One region of the Pseudomonas sp. FW300-N1A1 genome, then DNA from elsewhere that is predicted to be linked to it. Evidence: predicted binding sites of a transcription regulator. Region 1 holds the regulator's gene; each other region holds the start of a gene.
What was found. Region 1 encodes sigma-54, which starts transcription at its own class of promoters, with help from an activator protein. Its sites were predicted from a motif close to ANTGGCATNNANNTTGCTNT; they were not measured.

Region 1 (5,080 bases):
CGCCAACGCCGCGTACCTGTGAGCCATTTATGCTGAGCAAAAAGTTTCGCAACATATTGTTTTTCGGGGCCATTGCCGCGCTGCTCGCGGCTGTTGGCTATTGGAATATCAGTCCAGAACGCTTTCTCGACAAGCCGGTAACGGTGGTCAACGAGAGCGAGATCGACTTCTATGCAACCAACGCCCATAGCGTGCAGTACCTGCCCGACGGCAAGTTGCAGTACGAAATGACCTCCGACAAGGTCGAGCACGTCAAGGCCAGCGATGTGACACTGGTGACCAAGCCGGACCTGCAGCTGTATCGCGGCACCGAGTTTCCCTGGCACGTCCAGAGTGAGCGTGGCGAGGTCAACCCTGGCGGCACCGAAGTCGAACTGATCGACTCGGTACGCATTGCGCGCACCGACGCAAAGGACCGCGCGATGATCATTACCAGCAGCCGCATGACCGTATTCCCGCAGCAGCAATATGCGCAGACCCAGCAAGCCGTTAGAATCGACGGTGCTGGCGGTGTATCGACGGGGACCGGCATGAAAGCGTATTTGAAAGAAAGCAGGATACACCTGCTATCGAACGTAAGAGGACAGTATGAGGCTCGTTAAAACCCTCCCTATTTTGCTCAGTCTGGGCGCAGCACTGGGAAGCGTGAGCGCCTGGGCTCTGCCGAACGATAGAGATCAACCTATCCGCATTCAGGCCGACGACGCACAGCTGGACGACAAGAACGGCATCGCCACTTACAAAGGTGACGTGATCATCACCCAGGGCACGATGAAGGTCACCGGCAACACCGTGACTATCACTCGCACAGCGGCTGGCGATATCGACGTCGTGACCTCGGTGGGCAACCTGGCCTACTTCGAGCAGATGCAAACCGCGGGCGACACCAAGCCTGTCCAGGGTTATGGGGTGACTATCCAGTACCACGCTTCGCAAGACCGCGTCGTGCTGATCGATCGCGCCAAAGTCGTCGACAAGGATGGCAACATCACCCAAGGCGAGAAAATCGTCTACGACACCAACAAAAAGCTCGCCAGCGCCGGTCGCGCGACGGGCAGCAAGGTCACCGAACAACGCCCGCGCATCGACATGGTGATTCAGCCTAAAAAGAAAACCGACGAGCAAAAGGCCCCTTAAATGGCAACTCTGAAAGCCCAGCATCTGGCCAAGAGCTACAAGAGTCGCCAGGTCGTGCGTGACGTCAGCCTGTCGATCGACAGCGGCCAGATTGTTGGCCTGCTAGGCCCGAATGGCGCCGGCAAGACCACCTGTTTCTACATGATCGTGGGCCTGGTCCAGGCCGACCAGGGACGCGTGCTGATCGATGACCTGGACGTCAGCCACCAACCCATGCACGGGCGTGCACGGGCGGGCATCGGCTATCTTCCGCAAGAAGCGTCGATCTTCCGCAAACTGTCGGTCGCCGACAACATCATGGCCATTCTCGAAACCCGCAAGGAACTCGACAACGCCGGTCGGCGCAAGGAGCTGGAAAGCCTGCTTCAGGAATTCCACATCAACCACATTCGTGAAAACCTGGGCATGAGCCTTTCCGGCGGTGAACGTCGCCGCGTGGAAATCGCACGCGCGCTGGCCACGGCACCGAAGTTCATCCTGCTCGACGAACCCTTCGCCGGCGTGGACCCTATTTCGGTAGGTGACATCAAGCAGATCATTCACCACCTCAAGGCCAAGGGCATTGGCGTACTGATCACGGACCACAACGTCCGCGAAACCCTGGACATCTGCGAAACGGCCTACATCGTCAACGACGGCCAACTGATCGCCGAAGGCGACGCTGAAACCATCCTGGCCAACGAGCTGGTCAAGGAAGTGTATCTGGGCCATGAGTTCCGCCTCTAGGCGCCGAGGCGCCTGGAGAGTTGCCGGGGCGTAATGTCAATGCGGTCGTGAATGTTTTTATTGTCTCAACGCTCTAGGCAAACACTTCAGTTTCAGGCATATAATTTGCTTATGTTTGGCGCTTCGGCGCCCTGTAGTGGATGGCGCATGTGCGCCGGCGAATAAGGTGTTAAGCCCCAGCCATGAAACCATCGCTAGTCTTGAGAATGGGCCAGCAGCTGACGATGACACCGCAGCTGCAACAGGCCATCCGCCTGCTCCAATTGTCGACCCTGGACCTGCAACAGGAAATCCAGGAAGCATTGGAGTCCAATCCAATGCTCGAACGTCAGGAAGACGGCGACGACTTCGATAACGCCGATCCAATGGCGGACAACATCGAGCAGAAACCCAACACCGAGATCCAGGAACCCTCCTACCAGGAAACCGCCCCCACGGTGGATAACCTTGAAGAGGGTGAATGGAACGAGCGCATTCCCAACGAACTCCCCGTCGACACCGCCTGGGAAGACGTTTACCAGACCAGCGCCAGCAGCCTGCCCAGCAACGATGACGACGAGTGGGACTTCACCACCCGCACATCGGCTGGCGAGAGCCTGCAGAGCCACCTGCTCTGGCAATTGAACCTGGCGCCGATGTCCGACACCGACCGCCTGATCGCCGTCACGCTGATCGACTGCATCAACAATCAGGGCTACCTGGACGAAACCCTCGAAGAAATTCTCGAGGCCTTCGACCCGGAACTGGACATCGAACTGGACGAAATCGAAGCCGTCCTGCACCGCATCCAGCAATTCGAGCCTGCCGGCATCGGCGCCCGCAACCTGGGCGAATGCCTGCTGCTGCAATTGCGCCAGTTGCCGGCCAAGACCCCGTGGCTGGCCGAAGCCAAACGCCTGGTCACCGACTACATCGACCTGCTTGGCAGCCGCGACTACAGTCAGTTGATGCGCCGCATGAAGCTCAAGGAAGACGAGCTGCGCCAGGTCATCGAGTTGGTGCAGAGCCTCAATCCGCGCCCTGGCTCGCAAATCGAGTCCAGCGAAGCCGAGTACGTGGTGCCCGACGTCATCGTACGCAAGGACAACGAACGCTGGCTGGTGGAGCTCAACCAGGAATCGGTGCCACGCCTGCGCGTCAATCCACAGTACGCCGGCTTCGTCCGCCGTGCCGACACCAGCGCCGACAACACCTTCATGCGCAATCAGTTGCAGGAAGCCCGCTGGTTCATCAAGAGCCTGCAAAGCCGCAACGAAACCCTGATGAAAGTGGCCACCCAGATCGTCGAGCACCAGCGCGGCTTTCTCGAGTATGGCGACGAGGCGATGAAACCGCTGGTCCTGCACGACATCGCAGAAGCCGTTGGCATGCACGAGTCGACCATTTCACGGGTGACCACACAAAAATTCATGCATACCCCGCGCGGTATTTATGAACTGAAATATTTTTTCTCCAGTCACGTCAGCACCTCCGAGGGCGGTGAATGCTCGTCCACAGCGATTCGCGCGATCATCAAAAAACTGGTTGCCGCGGAAAATCAGAAAAAGCCGTTGAGTGACAGCAAGATCGCTGGTTTACTGGAGGCACAAGGCATTCAGGTAGCCCGTCGTACCGTCGCCAAGTACCGCGAGTCCCTCGGGATCGCGCCTTCGAGCGAACGCAAGCGATTGATGTAACGGGCCAGGCCACCGCGTTCCAGGGTGTATTCGATTTTTCGGAAACATCCTAGTGGCAGGCAACTCAGCCTGCCGCCTTATGCACTGGCAACGAAGGAGAAGCTGTATGCAAGTCAACATCAGTGGACACCAACTGGAAGTGACCGAACCTCTGCGCACCTACATCGGCGAAAAACTCGACCGATTGGAGCGGCATTTCGACAAGATCACCAACGTGCAGGTCACGATGAATGTCGAGAAGCTGTTGCAGAAAATCGAAGCCACGCTGCATATCCCCGGCGGAGAAGTGGTTGCCAATGCCGAGCATACGGACATGTATGCCGCCATCGACCTGCTGACCGACAAGCTGGATCGCCAACTCAAAAAGCATAAGGAAAAGACCCAGAGCCTCCTCCAGGGCGCGACCGGTCGTTAACACCCCCAACCCATGATCCGACTTGAAAGCATCCTGACCCCCGGCCGTTCCCTGGTGAACGTGCCGGGCGGCAGTAAAAAACGTGCCCTTGAACAGATAGCCAACCTGATCGCCCGGGAAGTCCCGGAGCTGGAGATGCAGGATGTCTTCGAGAGCCTGATTGCCCGTGAAAAACTCGGCTCGACCGGTTTTGGCAACGGCATCGCCATTCCCCATTGCCGCCTCAAAGGTTGCGAGTCGCCCATCAGCGCCTTGATGCACCTGGACGCGCCTATTGATTTCGACGCCATCGACGGCGCGCCGGTCGACCTGCTGTTCGTCCTGCTGGTCCCCCAAGCCGCCACCGATGCGCACCTGGAACTGCTACGCCAGATCGCCAGCATGCTCGACCGCAAGGAAGTCCGCGATCGCCTGCGCAGCGCCACCAGCAGCGAAGCCTTGTATCAGGTTGTCCTGGACGAGCAAAACGGTCACTAACCATGCGCCTGATCATCGTCAGCGGCCGATCCGGCTCCGGTAAAAGCACAGCCCTCGATGTACTGGAGGACAACGGCTATTACTGCATCGATAACCTGCCAGCCGGGCTGCTACCGGAATTGGCCGAGAACGCCCTGATCCACAACGAATTGACCCAGCCACTGGTGGCGGTGTCCATCGACGCGCGTAACCTGCCGAGCCACTTGACGCGCTTCCCCGAGTTGCTGGAAGAAGTCCGCGCCCGGCACATAAAATGCGACGTGCTGTTTCTGGACGCCGACGAAGAGACCCTGCTCAAGCGCTTCTCGGAAACCCGCCGTCGCCATCCGCTGAGCAGCGCCAACCGCTCGCTGGCCGAAGCCATTCAGGATGAGACCACCCTGCTGGGGCCGATAGCCGACCTGGCGGACCTCAAGGTCAATACGACCAACCTGAACCTCTACCAGCTTCGCGACACCATCAAGCTGCGCCTGCTGAACCAGCCGGAGCCAGGCACCGCGTTCCTGGTGGAGTCTTTCGGGTTCAAGCGTGGCATGCCAGTCGATGCCGACCTGGTATTCGATGTGCGCTGCCTGCCCAACCCTTACTGGAAGCCGGAACTGCGCGCCCAATCCGGGCTGGACCAACCGGTTGCCGAGTACCTGGCTGC
Region 2 (5,080 bases), on a different contig from region 1:
TGTTATGACGATATCGAAGTCACCGATGCGTTCGTCCTGTGGGGATCGAACATGGCGGAGATGCACCCGATTCTCTGGAGTCGGGTGACGGATCGCCGGATGAGCCAGCCCGACGTAAAGGTCGCGGTATTGTCCACCTTCGAGCATCGCAGCTTTGAGCTGGCCGACATCCCGATGGTGTTCAAGCCACAGACCGACCTGCTGATCCTCAATTACATCGCCAACTACATCATCGAAAGTGGCTCGGTGAACAAGGAGTTTGTCAGCAAGCACACCAAGTTCGCCAAGGGGGTCGATGACATCGGCTACGGCCTGCGCAGCGATGATCCACTGGAGATGAAGGCCAAGAATGCGGCCAAGGCGAACACCTGGAGCGATATCGACTTCGAGCAGTTCGCCGCCTTTGTAAAACCCTACACCCTGGAGCGCACCGCCAGGGAAACCGGGGTGCCGGCCGAACGCCTCGAGGCCCTGGCGCAACTGTACGCGGACCCGAAGCGCAAAGTGGTTTCATTCTGGACCATGGGCTTCAACCAGCACACGCGCGGGGTGTGGGCCAATAACCTGATCTACAACATCCATCTGCTGACCGGCAAGATCAGCGAGCCGGGCAACAGTCCTTTCTCCCTGACCGGCCAGCCATCGGCCTGTGGCACGGCGCGGGAAGTGGGGACGTTTTCCCATCGCCTGCCCGCGGACCTGGTGGTCACCAACCCGGCGCACCGTGCGAAGGCGGAAAAAATCTGGAAGGTGCCGCCGGGTACCGTCAATGAAAAGATCGGGTTCCACGCGGTGCAGCAGAGCCGCATGCTCAAGGACAGTGTGATCAATGTCTACTGGACCATGGCCAGCAACAACATGCAGGCCGGTCCCAATATCATGCAGGAAGTACTGCCCGGCTGGCGCAACCCCCAGAACTTCGTGATTGTGTCCGACGTGTACCCGACGGTTTCCGCGCAGGCGGCCGATCTGATTCTGCCGACAGCGATGTGGGTCGAAAAAGAGGGCGCTTATGGCAATGCGGAGCGACGCACTCAGTTCTGGCATCAGTTGGTGACTGCGCCCGGTGACGCCAAGTCTGATCTCTGGCAACTGGTCGAGTTTTCCAAACGATTCACGACCGACGAAGTCTGGCCCGCGGAACTGCTGGCAACCTCACCGCAATACAAGGGCAAGACCCTGTTTGAGGTGTTGTTCAAGAACGGTCAGGTCGACCAGTTTCCGAATGAGCAGCTGGACGCCGCCTATCAAAACTCTGAGGCCAAGGACTTTGGTTTCTACCTGCAAAAAGGCCTGTTCGAAGAATATGCCCAGTTCGGCCGGGGCCACGGCCATGACCTTGCACCCTTTGATCTCTATCACACCGAGCGGGGTTTGCGCTGGCCGGTTGTCGACGGTAAGGAAACCCTCTGGCGTTTTCGTGAAGGCTATGACCCTTACGTGGAAAAGGGCAGCGGTGTGCAGTTCTATGGCTACCCCGACAAGAAAGCGATCATCTTTGCGCTGCCCTACGAGCCACCGGCGGAAGCCCCGGATGCGGACTTCCCGTTCTGGCTGAGCACCGGGCGGGTCCTGGAACACTGGCATACCGGGTCCATGACCCAGCGGGTGGAAGAGCTCTACAAGGCGGTGCCTGACGCGTTGGTGTACATGCACCCGGACGATGCCAAGGCCTTGAATGCCCGCCGCGGCAGTGAAGTCAAAGTGATCAGTCGCCGCGGTGAAATGCGCGGGCGCATCGAAACCCGAGGCCGTAACAAGCCGCCGCCGGGCTTGGTGTTCGTGCCGTTCTTCGATGCCAACAGGTTGATCAACAAGGTCACGCTCGATGCGACGGACCCGATCTCCAAACAGACGGATTACAAGAAATGCGCCGTCAGGATCGAGCTGATCAAGACAGCGTAAGGAGAGCTTTGATGAATGGTCGTTCGCTGTCCTTGCTTGCCGCGCTGCTGGTCTGGTTGCCGGTGGCATTCGCCGCGCAGCCGGGTTATCCGCTGGATGCACCCGCGCCGGATGGTCGGCGGGCGGGTGGCACCCTGACCCAGGAGTTGCCGGCGCCGCCGATTGCCGAAGACGAAAACAAGGACCTCAAGCGTGAGCGCAATTATCCCGAGCAACCGCCGACCATTCCCCACAGCATTCGCGGTTATTACATCGATAAAAACAGCAACAAGTGCCTGTCTTGTCATAGCCGGGCCAACAGTGCGCGCACCCAGGCACCGATGATCAGCATCACCCATTACATGGACCGGGATGGTCAGGCGCTGGCGGCGGTTTCACCCCGTCGATATTTCTGCAACCAGTGTCACGTGCCGCAGAAAGACGTGAAACCGCTGGTGAACAACAGCTTCAAGAATATTGACCAGGTGCTGCAAGACGAAATCAACAGCACGCAGAAGCCTTGAGGAGCGCTCATGAAGTCATTGTTTGTCCTGCTCAAAGACTATTGGGCCATTCTGCGTCGACCCAGCGTCCATTACAGCCTGGGCTTTCTGACACTCGGGGGGTTCATTGCCGGGGTGATCTTCTGGGGCGGTTTCAACACGGCGCTGGAAGCGACCAATACCGAGAAATTCTGCATCTCGTGCCATGAGATGCGCGACAACGTCTATGTCGAACTGCAGGAAACCATTCACTACACCAATCGCTCGGGCGTGCGTGCGACCTGTCCGGACTGCCATGTGCCACACGAATGGACCCACAAGATTGCGCGCAAGATGCAGGCGTCGAAAGAGGTCTGGGGCAAGGTCTTCGGAACCATCAGTACCCGTGAAAAATTCCTCGGTATGCGCCGTGAACTGGCGGAGCACGAGTGGGCCAGGCTCAAGGCCAACGACTCCAGGGAATGCCGCAATTGCCACAACTTCGAGTTCATGGATTTCACCCGCCAGGGCAAGCGCGCGGTCAGCATGCATTCCACTTCACTGGCGACGGGGCAGGCGACCTGCATCGACTGCCACAAGGGCATCGCCCACAAGCTACCGGACATGAGCGGGGTCAAAGGTTGGTACTGATCAGCAACAGCGCTTGAACGCATTGCCGCGAAGCGGCATAAGTGCGCCGGTTTTTCGTCTTTGACTCATTCCATCATTCCCCTCTGATTGTCCTCATGTCCTGTGTTTAAAGGACTTCGAACCTCTGCGCGCAAGTTGGTCTGCAAATTGCTACAGCCTGCGCAGTACAGCAGTGGGCGGCAAACGTCCGGCATGCAGAGGAACGATTGTGGACAAGTACCTTTATGTGGCAATGACCGGCGCCAGCCAGAACGCACTGGCGCAGAAGGCCCATGCCAACAACCTGGCGAACATCTCCACCAACGGCTTTCAGAAAGACCTGGAGCAGGCGCGGTCGATGCCGGTGTTTGGCGACAGCTTTCCGGCGCGCGCCTTCGCCATGAGCGAACGTCCTGCCACTGACTTCAGCCCCGGCTCGCTGGTGGAAACCGGTCGTGACCTCGACGTGGCGATCAGCGGCAACGGCTGGATTGCGGTGCAGAACCCCGATGGCGGTGAAAGCTACGTGCGCACCGGCAGCCTGAATGTCGATGCCCTGGGCGTGTTGCGCGCCGGCAACGGCATGCCGGTCATGGGCAATGGCGGGCCGATCGCCGTGCCGCCCGAGCAGAAAATCGAAGTCGGCCAGGACGGCACCATCAGCATCCGTGCCCTGGGCGAAGGCCCGAGCGTGATGGCTGAAGTCGACCGCATCAAGCTGGTCAACCCGGACCTGAAGAACATGACCAAGGGACTGGATGGTTCGATCCACACCAAGGACGGCCAGCCGGCGCCCGCCGATGCCAACGTGCAACTGGTGTCGGGGTTCCTCGAGTCGAGCAACGTCAACGCGGTGGAAGAGATGACATCGGTGCTGGCATTGGCCAAGCAGTTCGAGCTGCACATCAAGATGATGAACACCGCCAAAGAAGACGACCAGGCCATGGCTCGGGTCTTGCAGATCAGCTAATTATCAGAACGTCGCGCCGTAAAACAGGCGCACGAGGAGAATCGAATGCTTCCGGCTCTATGGGTTGCCAAGACAGGCCTGTCCGCCCAGGACACCAACCTGACGACTATTTCCAACAACCTGGCAAACGTCTCGACCACGGGTTTCAAGCGTGACCGTGCCGAGTTCCAGGACTTGCTGTACCAGATCAAGCGTCAGCCTGGCGCCCAGTCGACCCAGGACAGTGAACTGCCGTCGGGCCTGCAACTGGGTACCGGTGTGCGCATCGTCGGCACCCAGAAGAACTTCAGCGCCGGTAGCCTGCAGACCACCGAGCAGCCGCTGGACATGGCCATCGACGGCCGTGGTTTCTTCCAGATCCTGCAACCGGATGGCACCACGTCCTACACCCGCGACGGTACCTTCCACCTGGACTCCAATGGCCAGATCGTGACCTCCGCCGGGTTCGCCCTGGAACCGGCCATCGTTATCCCCAACGAAGCCCAGACCTTCACCGTGGGCCGTGACGGCACCGTTTCGATCACCATCGCCGGCAACCCGGCGGCCCAGGTGATCGGCAACCTGCAAACCGCCGACTTCATCAACCCGGCCGGCTTGCAGGCAACGGGCAACAACCTGTTCCTGGAAACCGCCGCCAGCGGTGCGCCGCAGGTCGGCACCCCGGGCCTGAACGGTTTCGGTTCCACGCTGCAGAACACCCTGGAAACCTCCAACGTCAGCACGGTCGAGGAGATGGTCAACATGATCACCACCCAGCGCGCCTACGAGATGAACTCCAAGGTGATCTCCACCGCCGACCAGATGCTCTCGTTCGTAACGCAGAATCTGTAATCCAGTCTATGGGGCGGCGTGAGGCCGCCTGCAACACCGTGAGGTTAGGGTCATGAATCGCTTTGTATCTGTTCTCGCACTGAGTGGGATCGCCGTGCTGGCGGGCTGCGTCGGGCCGACGCCGAAACCCAATGACCCTTACTACGCCCCCGTGTTGCCACGCACGCCACTGCCGGCGGCGGCCAACAACGGCTCGATCTATCAGGCCGGGTTCGAGCAGAACCTGTACAGCGACCGCAAGGCGTTTCGGGTCGGTGACATCATCACCATCACCCTGAACGAA
Region 3 (5,080 bases), on a different contig from region 1:
CGCTCATCCGGGATTTCGAAGATCAATTGACGCAGGGCGGCGCGATCCAGCTGGCCGTCGGCTTGCAGCACGCCAGCACCGAAGTGCTCGGCAATCTGCGCCAGCGCCGGGCGACCGGGTTCTACCACCCAGCGGGCGGCATGGTCGGCATCGACCGTGTGTATGCCCAGCTCGATGAAGTGCCGGGCCGCGGCGCTTTTGCCGCTGCCGATGCCACCGGTCAGGCCGAGAATCCAGGGTTTTTCCACAGGGGTATTCATTTCAAACCGACAGACTGCCAATAGAAGTTAGTTATTTGACCACCCCAGAGCAAGGCAATCCAGCCGGCAATGACCAGATAAGGACCGAAGGGGATCGGCGTCGAGGTCTCGACCTGTTTCAAGCGCAACCAGATCACCCCCGCGACCGCGCCCACCAGCGACGACAGCAGGATCGTCAGGGGCAGGATCTGCCAGCCACCCCAGGCGCCGAGCAGCGCCAGCAGCTTGAAGTCACCGTAGCCGATGCCTTCCTTGCCGGTGATCAGCTTGAACAGCCAATACACCGACCACAACGCCAGATAGCCCGCGACCGCGCCCCACAGGGCATCGTGCAGCGGCACGAACAGCCCGAACGCGTTGACGATCAACCCCAGCCACAACAAGGGCAACACCAGCACGTCCGGCAGCAACTGATGGTCGGCGTCGATCAGGCACAGCGCCAGCAACCCCCAGCTCAAGACCAGCACCATGACCGCCTGCCAGCCGAAGTCGAAGTGCCAGGCGATAAATCCCGACAGCACGCCACAGGCCAGTTCGGTCAAGGGATAACGGGCACTGATCGGGGCCTTGCAGCTTGAGCAGCGGCCGCGCAGGAGCAGATAGCTGAGCAGCGGAATGTTTTCCCAGGCGCGCAGTGGATGCTGGCAATGCGGGCAGTGCGAGTGCGGTAGCATCAGGTTGTAGGCGGGGCCCGGTGTTTCGCTGGGCAATTCCAGCACTTGCCGAGCCTGTTCCCGCCATTCGCGCTCGAGCATTTGCGGCAGGCGCCAGACCAGTACATTGAGAAAACTGCCGATCACCAGCCCGAGCAAGCAGGCGGTGGCGGTAAAGGCTACGGGGTAATCGGCGAATAAGTCACTCAAGGGCATGTTCAGATCGCTGAGCCAAGTTGGAAGATGGGCAGGTACATGGCAACCACCAGCCCGCCGACGATAACGCCGAGCACCACCATGATGAGGGGTTCCATCAGGCTGGTCAGATTATCGACCAGCGAGTCGACTTCCGCTTCATAGTAGCTCGCGACGTTGTCGAGCATCTCCTCCAATGCACCCGATTCCTCGCCAATGGCCGTCATCTGCACCGCCATGCCGGGAAACACGCCGCTGGTACGCATCGAGAAGTTCAACTGCATGCCGCTGGCGACATCCTGCCTGATGCGCAGTACCGCTCGTTTGAACACGCTGTTGCCGGTCGCGCCGGCCACGGCGTTCAGTGCCTCCACCAGCGGCACACCGGCGGCGAAGGTGGTCGACAGGGTACGGGCATAACGGGCCACCGAGGACTTGCGCATGAGCGTGCCGACCAGGGGCAGCCTCAGCCATTGGCCGTCCAGCCAGTCGCGAAAACCGGGTGAGCGTCGATGGGCATGGCGCAGCCCCAGTGCGCCGGCAATCAACCCTGTCAGCAGCAGCCACCACCAGCGCTGCAGGAGTTCGGACAGGCCGATCACCATCAGGGTGAACCCCGGAAGTTGCGCGCCGAAGCCGGCAAACACCGACTGGAATTGCGGTACCACGTTGATCAGCAGGATGGCACTGACGATCATTGCGACCAGGACCACGGCCAGCGGATAGGTCATGGCGTTCCTGATCCTGGCCTTGAGGCTCTCGCTCTTTTCCTTGTAGGTCGCGACCCGTTCCAACAGCGTGTCGAGGGCGCCGGCCTGTTCACCGGCGTCGACCAGGTTGCAATAGAGTTCGTCGAAACAGTCCGGCTGTTTGCGCAGTGCGTTGGCGAAGCTGCTGCCGGCCGCGACGTCCTTTTTAAGTTCGCCCACCAGGGTGCGCATACCCGGGTGGTCGAAACCTTCGCCAATGATGTCGAACGACTGCAACACAGGCACCCCGGCCTTGATCATGGTCGCCATCTGCCGGGTGAAGACGGCAATATCCTGCGCCTTGGGCCGCTGTGTGACGCTGAACAGCGAGATGGACTTCTTGCGTACCTTCCCCGGGACAATCCCCTGTTTACGCAACCGGGCCTTGATCAGGGCCGGGCTATGGCCGCTCAACTCGCCGGTGACGGCATGGCCTTTGCTGTCACGGCCTTCCCAGGTGTACACGCTGATCTTTGCTGCTTTGACCGCCATGGCTCAATCCTTGGTGACCGGGTTGATTGCTTCAAGGCGGGTGCCGCCTCCGGCTGTGCAGGCCTTGGGTTCGTAGATCCTGAAACGACGGATGCGTTCCCGTGGCGGTTATCCTTGAGAGGCCATAGATCCGCAAGCCTAGCCAAAGGACGGCAAGGCGTGGGCGCTCTTGAGGTGACAAATAGTGTCAGTTAGTGCGGTTTTTCAGAGCCGTTTAGCGGCAGCGGTCGACCGGACCCCATCAAACACAGGGCGTAGGGGTTGGCATGTGCTGTGCTTCGACCGGTCCAGATCATGAGATTTCAGCTCATGCAGGGGGGGCTAGATGTATGAAGCAACAAAACGGTTTTACCCTTATCGAATTGCTGATCGTGGTAGCGATCATTGGCATCCTGGCGACCGTCGCCTTGCCGATGTACTCCAAGTATCAGGCGCGTACCAAGGTCACTGCCGGACTGGCCGAGATTTCGGCATTGAAGGTGCCCTTTGAGGACGTGATCAACCAGGGCGATGACCCGACACTGGAGCGGCTCGGCGGACGGGCCAGCACCAGTAACTGCACCATCACCGCTTCAGGAACCGCATCCACTGGTGCCGGCAGTATCGGCTGCACGATTGTCAGTGCGCCGGGGGCGGTGCTGAGTAAAACCATCACCCTGTCGCGTACGCAGGACGGTGGCTGGACTTGCGTGACCACGGTGGCGTCGGACTATTCACCCAAAGGCTGTACCGCCAGCGATACCTGAGTGCCTGAGCGTTTTTCGGGATGCCTTGCTTGAAATGGCGAGGCATTTTTGTTGGGGCGATGGGAGGGCGGCGGAGCATGAGACTTCGAGTGGTTCATGACTTTTGGCCTGCGATAAACCCGGCAACTTGCATGTCGAGAATACCCGGATCATGCAAATTGCATGATCGCGGGGTATGGGATTTTTTATAACTCATTGATTTATAAGGCGGTAATTGTTGGTCGGGCGTTGGCACAACCTTCGCACTATCCTTGTTAACCCTGCTGGGAATGCACACAGCAGACTTTCTGGTTAACAGGAGTTACTCGTATGAAGAAGTTCGCTATCGCTGCTGCAACGGCTACCGCTCTGACCCTGACCATGGCCAACGCTGCTTTTGCGCAGACCACTCAAACCACCCAGTCACCCATGACGCTGGCGGCCGGAGAGATGGATAAAGCTGCCGAAGCTACTTCCGATACCTGGATCACGACCAAAGTCAAAAGCGATCTGATCACCGAGAAAGGCATTCCGGGCACCGACATCAAAGTCGAAACCAACAAGGGGGTCGTGTCATTGTCCTCGACTGTCGCACTCACCGCCGCCCAGAAAACCACCGCGGTGAACATCACCAAGAGCATCAAGGGCGTCATGGCCGTATCGGCTGATGGCCTGAAAACCCAGTAACAGGCAAGGCTTCTCGCCTGGACCGGGAGAAGACGCGACAAGCGGGCCGAGCCATACGCTTGTCGCAACTCTTAGCCCACAGGCTGTGCTCATGACAGGCCCCGGCATGCATGTCGGGGCCTGTTTTTTGAGGGAGGGGGGAATGAGCCGGTGCGCTTACTCGGCGTCCAGGTGCATCGGTGTGATGACCCGGCCATCGCTCTGGGCCTGACCCAGGTTGGCATCAATGAAGTACACCCGGTCATCGGCCAGTTGGCCTTTGTCCACCAGGTAGTCCTTGATGCTGCTGGCGCGGTCCTGGCCCAGTTGACGCAAGAGCACGTCGCTGGAAGCCCAGAAATTGATCACCCCTTCACGCATTTTCGCCGCACGTTCTTCCTTGCCCAGTTCCTTCCATTCGGCCGGTGGCTGGGTTTTCAGACGGATGCGGTAAATGCCTTCCAGCAGTGGTGTTTTTTCACTCTCGGGGACTTCCAGCAATGAAGCCTGGGCGGGCACTTTGTCGCCGCGACGCTGGAGTATCTTGTAGTAGGTGTACTGGTACTCGCGCTCCAGTCGTTGCTCGGCAATCAATGGGCCGTCGCTGCTTTGTGCGGCGGTGCCTTCGATTTCCAGGCGCAGGGCCGGGCGTTCCTTGAGTGCGCTGGCCAGTTTGACCAGTGCGCCTTCGGCGTCTTTGCTCAGCTCGCTGGAACCCGGTGCGAACGAAACGGTGCCCAGGTCCTCGGAACCGCCACCGGCAACCAGCCCGCCAATGAGTTTGAAAGGGGCGGCAGCAGCCTTCACGATCAGGTTGCGCAGGGTTTGCCAGACAATCGGCATCACGCTGAATTGTGGATTGTTCAGGTCGCCGGTGACCGGAAGCTCGATGGAGATCTTGCCATCGACATCCTTGAGCAGGGCGACGGCCAGTTTCAGCGGCAAGCTCACGGCGTCCGGGCTGTCGACTTTCTCACCCAGTTCCAGCTGTTCGACCACCACTTTGTTCTCTGCCTTGAGCTGGCCCTTGGTGATCAGGTAGTGCAGGTCGAGATTGAGCCGGCCCTTGCGGATCCGGTAGCCGGCGAACTTGCCGGAGTAGGGCGTCAGGGTGGTCAGCTCGACCCGTTTGAAACTGGTGGCGATATCCAGTGCCGCCATCGGGTCGAACGGGTTGACGCTACCCTTGATGGTCACCGGGGCGTAGCGGTCCACCTTGCCTTTGACGTCAACGCTGGCAGGTTTGGCCTTGCGGCTGTCGATGGTGCCGATCTGGCCGTTGAGTTGCTGGATGGCAGTGGCGAAGTTGGGCGTCAGGCTGAAGTCGGCGAAGTTGGCCG
Region 4 (5,080 bases), on a different contig from region 1:
GTTCCACCTGTTCAAGGTCCGCCAGGGTGCGCGAGACCTTGAGCAAGCGATGGGCCGCCCTGAGGGACAGGGTCAGCCGTTCGCAGGCGCTCTCCAGCCAGTGTTCATCAGCCTTGGATAGTCTGCAGTGCTGACGCAGGCCGGGCAGATCGAGAAAGGCGTTCGCGCAACCCTGGCGCTTGTGCTGGCGCTCACGGGCGTGGGCAACGCGCTCGGCGGCGCTGGCGGTGTTGTCGCCGGGTTGGACAGCGGGATTGAGCGCGGTGGCCTCGCGGGCAACGGTCAGGTGCAGGTCGATACGGTCAAGCAGGGGGCCGGAGAGTTTGTTGCGGTAGCGCTGGACCATGTCCGGCGTGCAGGAGCAGCGGCCACTGGGGTCGCCCAGGTAGCCACAGGGGCAGGGGTTCATGGCCGCCACCAACTGGAAGCGGGCCGGGAAACGCACGCGATCCCGGGCCCGCGAGATCACAATCTGGCCGGACTCCAGTGGCTCGCGCAGCACCTCCAATACCTTGCGGTCGAACTCCGGAAGCTCATCGAGGAACAGTACGCCGTGATGGGCCAGGGTGATTTCGCCAGGCTGTGGTTTCGAACCGCCGCCGACCAGCGCCGGGCCTGAAGCAGAGTGATGGGGTTGCCTGAAGGGCCGTTGCGGCCAATGACTCAAGGGCACGCAACTGGCGACCGATTGAATCGCCGCCACTTCCAGTGCTTCGCTCTCTGTCAGGGGTGGCAACAGCCCTGGCAAACGACTCGCCAACAAGGTTTTTCCCGTGCCCGGTGGCCCGCTGAACAACAGGTTATGCGCCCCCGCGGCAGCAATCAGCAGCGCCCGCTTGGCTGCAATCTGGCCCTGCACTTCATTCAGGTCGGGATAGGGCTTGCTGGCATGGAGCAAGCCATCGGAGGTGTAGGGTTCGAGGGGCGTGTGACCGTTGAAATGGGCGACCGCTTCCAGTAGGTGGTTCACCGCGATCACCTTCAATCCGGAGGCCAGGCAAGCCTCCTCGGCATTCGCCCACGGCACCACCAATGCACGTCCGGCCTGGCGCGCCGCGAGGGCCGCCGGCAATACCCCGCGAACCGCCCGCACCTCACCGGAAAGTGCCAGCTCTCCCAGGCACTCCACATCATCGAGGGTCAACGTCGGCACTTGCACGCTGGCCGACAGGATTCCCAGGGCTATCGCCAGGTCGAACCGCCCGCCATCCTTCGGCAAATCAGCAGGGGCGAGGTTCAGCGTGATGCGTCGCGCCGGAAACTGCAGCCCTGAATTGATGATCGCACTGCGCACCCGGTCCTTGCTTTCCTTCACCGCCGCTTCGGGCAAGCCGACCATCGTCAGCGACGGCAAGCCGTTGGCCAGGTGGACTTCGACGGTAACGGCAGGCGCCTCGACGCCCACCTGGGCGCGACTGTGGACGATGGACAGAGACATGGTCATTCCTTGAGCGAAAGAAGGCCGCTTCCTGCGGTTGTTCAAGGGTAGTTGCGCGGGGGTGTTTTAGCGCCGCGCGAGGGCGGGCAAACGTTCGCAGAATGTTGCGGACGGGGGGCATTTGTAGGCGCGAGCGCGCTCGCGATGAACGCAAGAGCGTCGCGTCTATTCAGACAGCACGCTTAATCGTTGACGCCCAGCGCGAGCGCTCGAGCATCGAGCGGCTGCTCCTACTGTAAGGGGGTCACTCGGCGGGCGGGTTGAGCTTCGCTTCCAGTTCCGCCACTTTTGCCTCAAGGCTCTCCAGCCGTGCCCGGGTGCGTGCCAGGACGACCATCTGGCTGTCGAATTCTTCCCGGCTCACCAGGTCCAGTTTGCTGAAGCCGCTTTGCAGCAGGGCTTTGAACTGACTTTCGATTTCGCTTTTCGGCAGCGGGGTTTCGCCGCTGAACAGGCGGGAGGCGTGGCCGCTCAGGGCGTCGAGGAGGTCTTTGGGCGCGAGCATGGTAAGGGTCCTTAAAACTGATGGCTGGCAGTGTATCACGCAGCGTCTATGGTCATTTGTGTGCACCGGGTCGCACGGTTTTCGCGCACATGGCCGCCCGTCGGCGCACTGTTTTCGTGCGTATCGATGAGGGCAAATCAGGGTAAGCGCTCGCGGTCGCGGGCAAGGGATTGAAATCAGTGACTTTTCAGGAGATGGCAAGCTTTCTGCTAAGACTTGAGTAACCCATGCACTGATGCAGTCGCTGTGACGAATGCAGTGCGGCAGGCGGAGCGGGGAGTTTCGTCAGGAGCGGTTAACTGGCGTCAGTCGGGCAGGTAAGGCCGACGATGCGTTACAAAGCCAGGCACTGCGCTTAGACTTGAGACGGGTTTGTTTTCCTGGGGCAAGTCCACCAATTCGGGAGAGAGTTTTCATGAAGCTAGTCACTGCCATCATCAAGCCGTTCAAACTGGATGACGTACGCGAGTCGTTGTCCGAGATCGGCGTGCAGGGCATTACCGTTACTGAGGTCAAAGGCTTCGGTCGGCAGAAGGGTCACACCGAGCTGTATCGCGGCGCGGAGTACGTGGTCGATTTCCTGCCCAAGGTGAAGATCGATGTCGCCATCGACGACAAGGATCTTGACCGGGTTATCGAGGCGATAACCAAGGCGGCCAACACCGGCAAGATTGGTGACGGCAAGATCTTCGTGGTCAATCTGGAACAGGCTATTCGCATCCGTACCGGCGAAACCGATACCGACGCAATCTAAGCCGCCAAACCCCAACGCCCCAGGAGAAAACAATATGACTCTGCGTAAATTCGCAGGGCTAGGAGCCCTGTTGTCCTTCGTAATGCCCAGCCTGGCCATGGCGGCAGACGAAGTGGCGGCTCCGGTCCTCAACGCCGGTGACACCGCCTGGATGTTGACTGCTACTGCCCTTGTGCTTTTCATGACTATTCCAGGCCTCGCGTTGTTCTACGGCGGCATGGTGCGCTCCAAAAACATTCTTTCCGTGATGATGCAGTGCTTCGCCATTACCGGTCTGATCAGCATCCTGTGGGTCATTTATGGCTACAGCATTGCGTTCGACACCACCGGCATGGAGCAGGGCGTCGTCAATCTCAACTCGTTCGTCGGCGGCATGGGCAAGGCGTTCCTCGCCGGTGTCACGCCAGCGAGCGTGACTGGACCTGCTGCACTGTTCCCTGAGGCGGTGTTCATCACCTTCCAGATGACGTTCGCCATCATCACCCCTGCGCTGATCGTCGGCGCCTTTGCCGAGCGGATGAAGTTCTCCGCCATGCTGATCTTCATGGGCGTGTGGTTCACCCTGGTCTATGCACCGATTGCCCACATGGTCTGGTCCGGCAACGGCGGCCTGATGTGGGACTGGGGCGTGCTGGACTTCGCGGGCGGCACCGTGGTGCACATCAACGCCGGTATTGCCGGCCTGGTGGCGTGCCTGGTACTGGGCAAGCGCAAAGGTTTCCCGACCACCCCCATGGCTCCGCACAACCTGGGCTACACCCTGATGGGCGCTGCGATGCTGTGGGTGGGCTGGTTCGGCTTCAATGCCGGCTCCGCCCTGGCGGCCAACGGCACCGCCGGCATGGCGATGCTGGTCACTCAGATCGCGACTGCCGCTGCAGCCCTGGGCTGGATGCTGGCTGAATGGCTGACCCACGGCAAACCCAGCGCCCTGGGTATCGCCTCGGGTGTCGTCGCCGGTCTGGTGGCCATTACACCCGCTGCTGGCACCGTGGGCCCGATGGGTGCCCTGGTGATCGGTCTGGCAGCCGGCGTGGTGTGCTTCTTCTGCGCCACGACCCTGAAACGCAAAATGGGTTATGACGACTCCCTCGACGCCTTTGGCGTGCACGGTATCGGCGGTATCCTCGGCGCCATCCTTACCGGCGTATTCGCAGCCCCTTCGCTGGGTGGCTTCGGCACCGTGACCGACATCGCCGCACAAGTCTGGATTCAGTGCAAAGGCGTGGGTTTCACGGTGATCTACACCGCCATCGCGACGTTCATCATTCTCAAGGTGCTGGATGCGGTCATGGGGCTGCGGATTACCGAAGAGGAAGAAGCGGTTGGCCTCGATCTGGCACAACACAACGAGCGTGGCTACAACTTGTAAGCCAGCGCAAAGAAATCGCCCGGCTTGCCGGGCTTTTTTTTGTCTGGCGTTTGACCGTAAGGAGTGGGCTGAAAGGTTTTTTCTGATGTGTTTTGTAGCCTTTGCGCCGAACGATTTTGTAGGGGCGATGGCTTACAGCATTGCGGGAATATTAGGGTCTTTGTTTTTTCCCAGAGCGCGCTAGAATGCGCCCCGAACGTGCGGAGAACTGTATGTGGCAACAGACTCTGATTACCCTGCGGGCAAGGCCTCGGGGCTTTCATCTGGTAACGGACGAGTTGCTCGCCGGCCTGCCTGAACTCAGGGCATGTCGGGTGGGTCTGTTGCATTTGTGGCTGCAGCATACCTCGGCGTCGTTGACCATCAACGAGAACGCCGATCCGGCGGTACGTCGAGACTTCGAACGGTTTTTCAACCGGCTGATCCCACAAGGCGCAGCCGGCTATGAGCATAACGACGAAGGCCTGGACGACCTCCCGGCGCACTTCAAGGCCAGTTTGCTAGGCTGTCAGTTGAGTTTGCCGATCACGGCAGGCCGATTGGCGTTAGGTAGTTGGCAAGGTGTTTATCTGGGCGAGCACCGTGATCAAGGCGGTGCTCGCAAAGTCCTCGCCACCGTGCACGGTGAAGGGGCATAAACCGCTGGTTACCAGCGGATGTTGAATTTTTTCTGGCAGTCGTCGACAGACGACGAAGCTGGGCTATAACTAATCTGCTTTTCGCAAGTCATGAGGTAGAACATGAGCGACGATGATCTGGAAAACGACGACCTCGAAGTAGGCGACGAAGACGAGACCGAAGAAGGCCTTGAAGCAGCAGCCGAAGACGTTGCTGACGACGATGGCGGTGACGATACTCCGGTCCCGGCAGCCAAAGGTAAGGCCAAGGCTGCTGTGTCGGTAGACGAACTGCCGAGCGTTGAAGCCAAGAACAAAGAGCGTGATGCCCTGGCGCGCGCGATGGAAGAGTTCCTGGCCAAAGGCGGCAAGGTTCAGGAAGTAGAGGCCAACG

Region 2: AC3WQN_RS02110 (flagellar basal body rod protein FlgF) is a predicted target of sigma-54. The motif match lies at 3,152-3,171, and genes of this name have one in related genera.
Region 3: AC3WQN_RS08200 (pilin) is a predicted target of sigma-54. The motif match lies at 2,610-2,629, and genes of this name have one in related genera.
Region 4: glnK (P-II family nitrogen regulator) is a predicted target of sigma-54. The motif match lies at 2,137-2,156, and genes of this name have one in related genera.

What each region holds. Positions count from the first base shown of each region.
Region 1 covers NZ_JBYTBK010000051.1:20,829-25,908, forward strand. Annotated here, with positions in the region: gene AC3WQN_RS23275 (KdsC family phosphatase) at 1-22, shown strand, start outside; gene lptC (LPS export ABC transporter periplasmic protein LptC) at 30-602, shown strand; gene lptA (lipopolysaccharide transport periplasmic protein LptA) at 589-1,137, shown strand; gene lptB (LPS export ABC transporter ATP-binding protein) at 1,138-1,863, shown strand; gene AC3WQN_RS23295 (RNA polymerase factor sigma-54) at 2,046-3,539, shown strand; gene hpf (ribosome hibernation-promoting factor, HPF/YfiA family) at 3,646-3,954, shown strand; gene ptsN (PTS IIA-like nitrogen regulatory protein PtsN) at 3,967-4,431, shown strand; gene rapZ (RNase adapter RapZ) at 4,434-5,080, shown strand, end outside.
Region 2 covers NZ_JBYTBK010000001.1:424,336-429,415, forward strand. Annotated here, with positions in the region: gene napA (nitrate reductase catalytic subunit NapA) at 1-1,905, shown strand, start outside; gene AC3WQN_RS02100 (nitrate reductase cytochrome c-type subunit) at 1,917-2,408, shown strand; gene AC3WQN_RS02105 (cytochrome c3 family protein) at 2,418-3,017, shown strand; gene AC3WQN_RS02110 (flagellar basal body rod protein FlgF) at 3,226-3,966, shown strand; gene flgG (flagellar basal-body rod protein FlgG) at 4,012-4,797, shown strand; gene flgH (flagellar basal body L-ring protein FlgH) at 4,850-5,080, shown strand, end outside.
Region 3 covers NZ_JBYTBK010000008.1:37,850-42,929, reverse strand. Annotated here, with positions in the region: gene coaE (dephospho-CoA kinase) at 1-260, opposite strand, end outside; gene AC3WQN_RS08210 (prepilin peptidase) at 257-1,129, opposite strand; gene AC3WQN_RS08205 (type II secretion system F family protein) at 1,132-2,349, opposite strand; gene AC3WQN_RS08200 (pilin) at 2,679-3,095, shown strand; gene AC3WQN_RS08195 (BON domain-containing protein) at 3,405-3,761, shown strand; gene AC3WQN_RS08190 (DUF748 domain-containing protein) at 3,918-5,080, opposite strand, start outside.
Region 4 covers NZ_JBYTBK010000003.1:7,339-12,418, forward strand. Annotated here, with positions in the region: gene AC3WQN_RS03605 (YifB family Mg chelatase-like AAA ATPase) at 1-1,438, opposite strand, end outside; gene AC3WQN_RS03610 (accessory factor UbiK family protein) at 1,683-1,943, opposite strand; gene glnK (P-II family nitrogen regulator) at 2,359-2,697, shown strand; gene AC3WQN_RS03620 (ammonium transporter) at 2,732-4,069, shown strand; gene AC3WQN_RS03625 (secondary thiamine-phosphate synthase enzyme YjbQ) at 4,282-4,707, shown strand; gene sutA (dormancy-specific transcriptional regulator SutA) at 4,810-5,080, shown strand, end outside.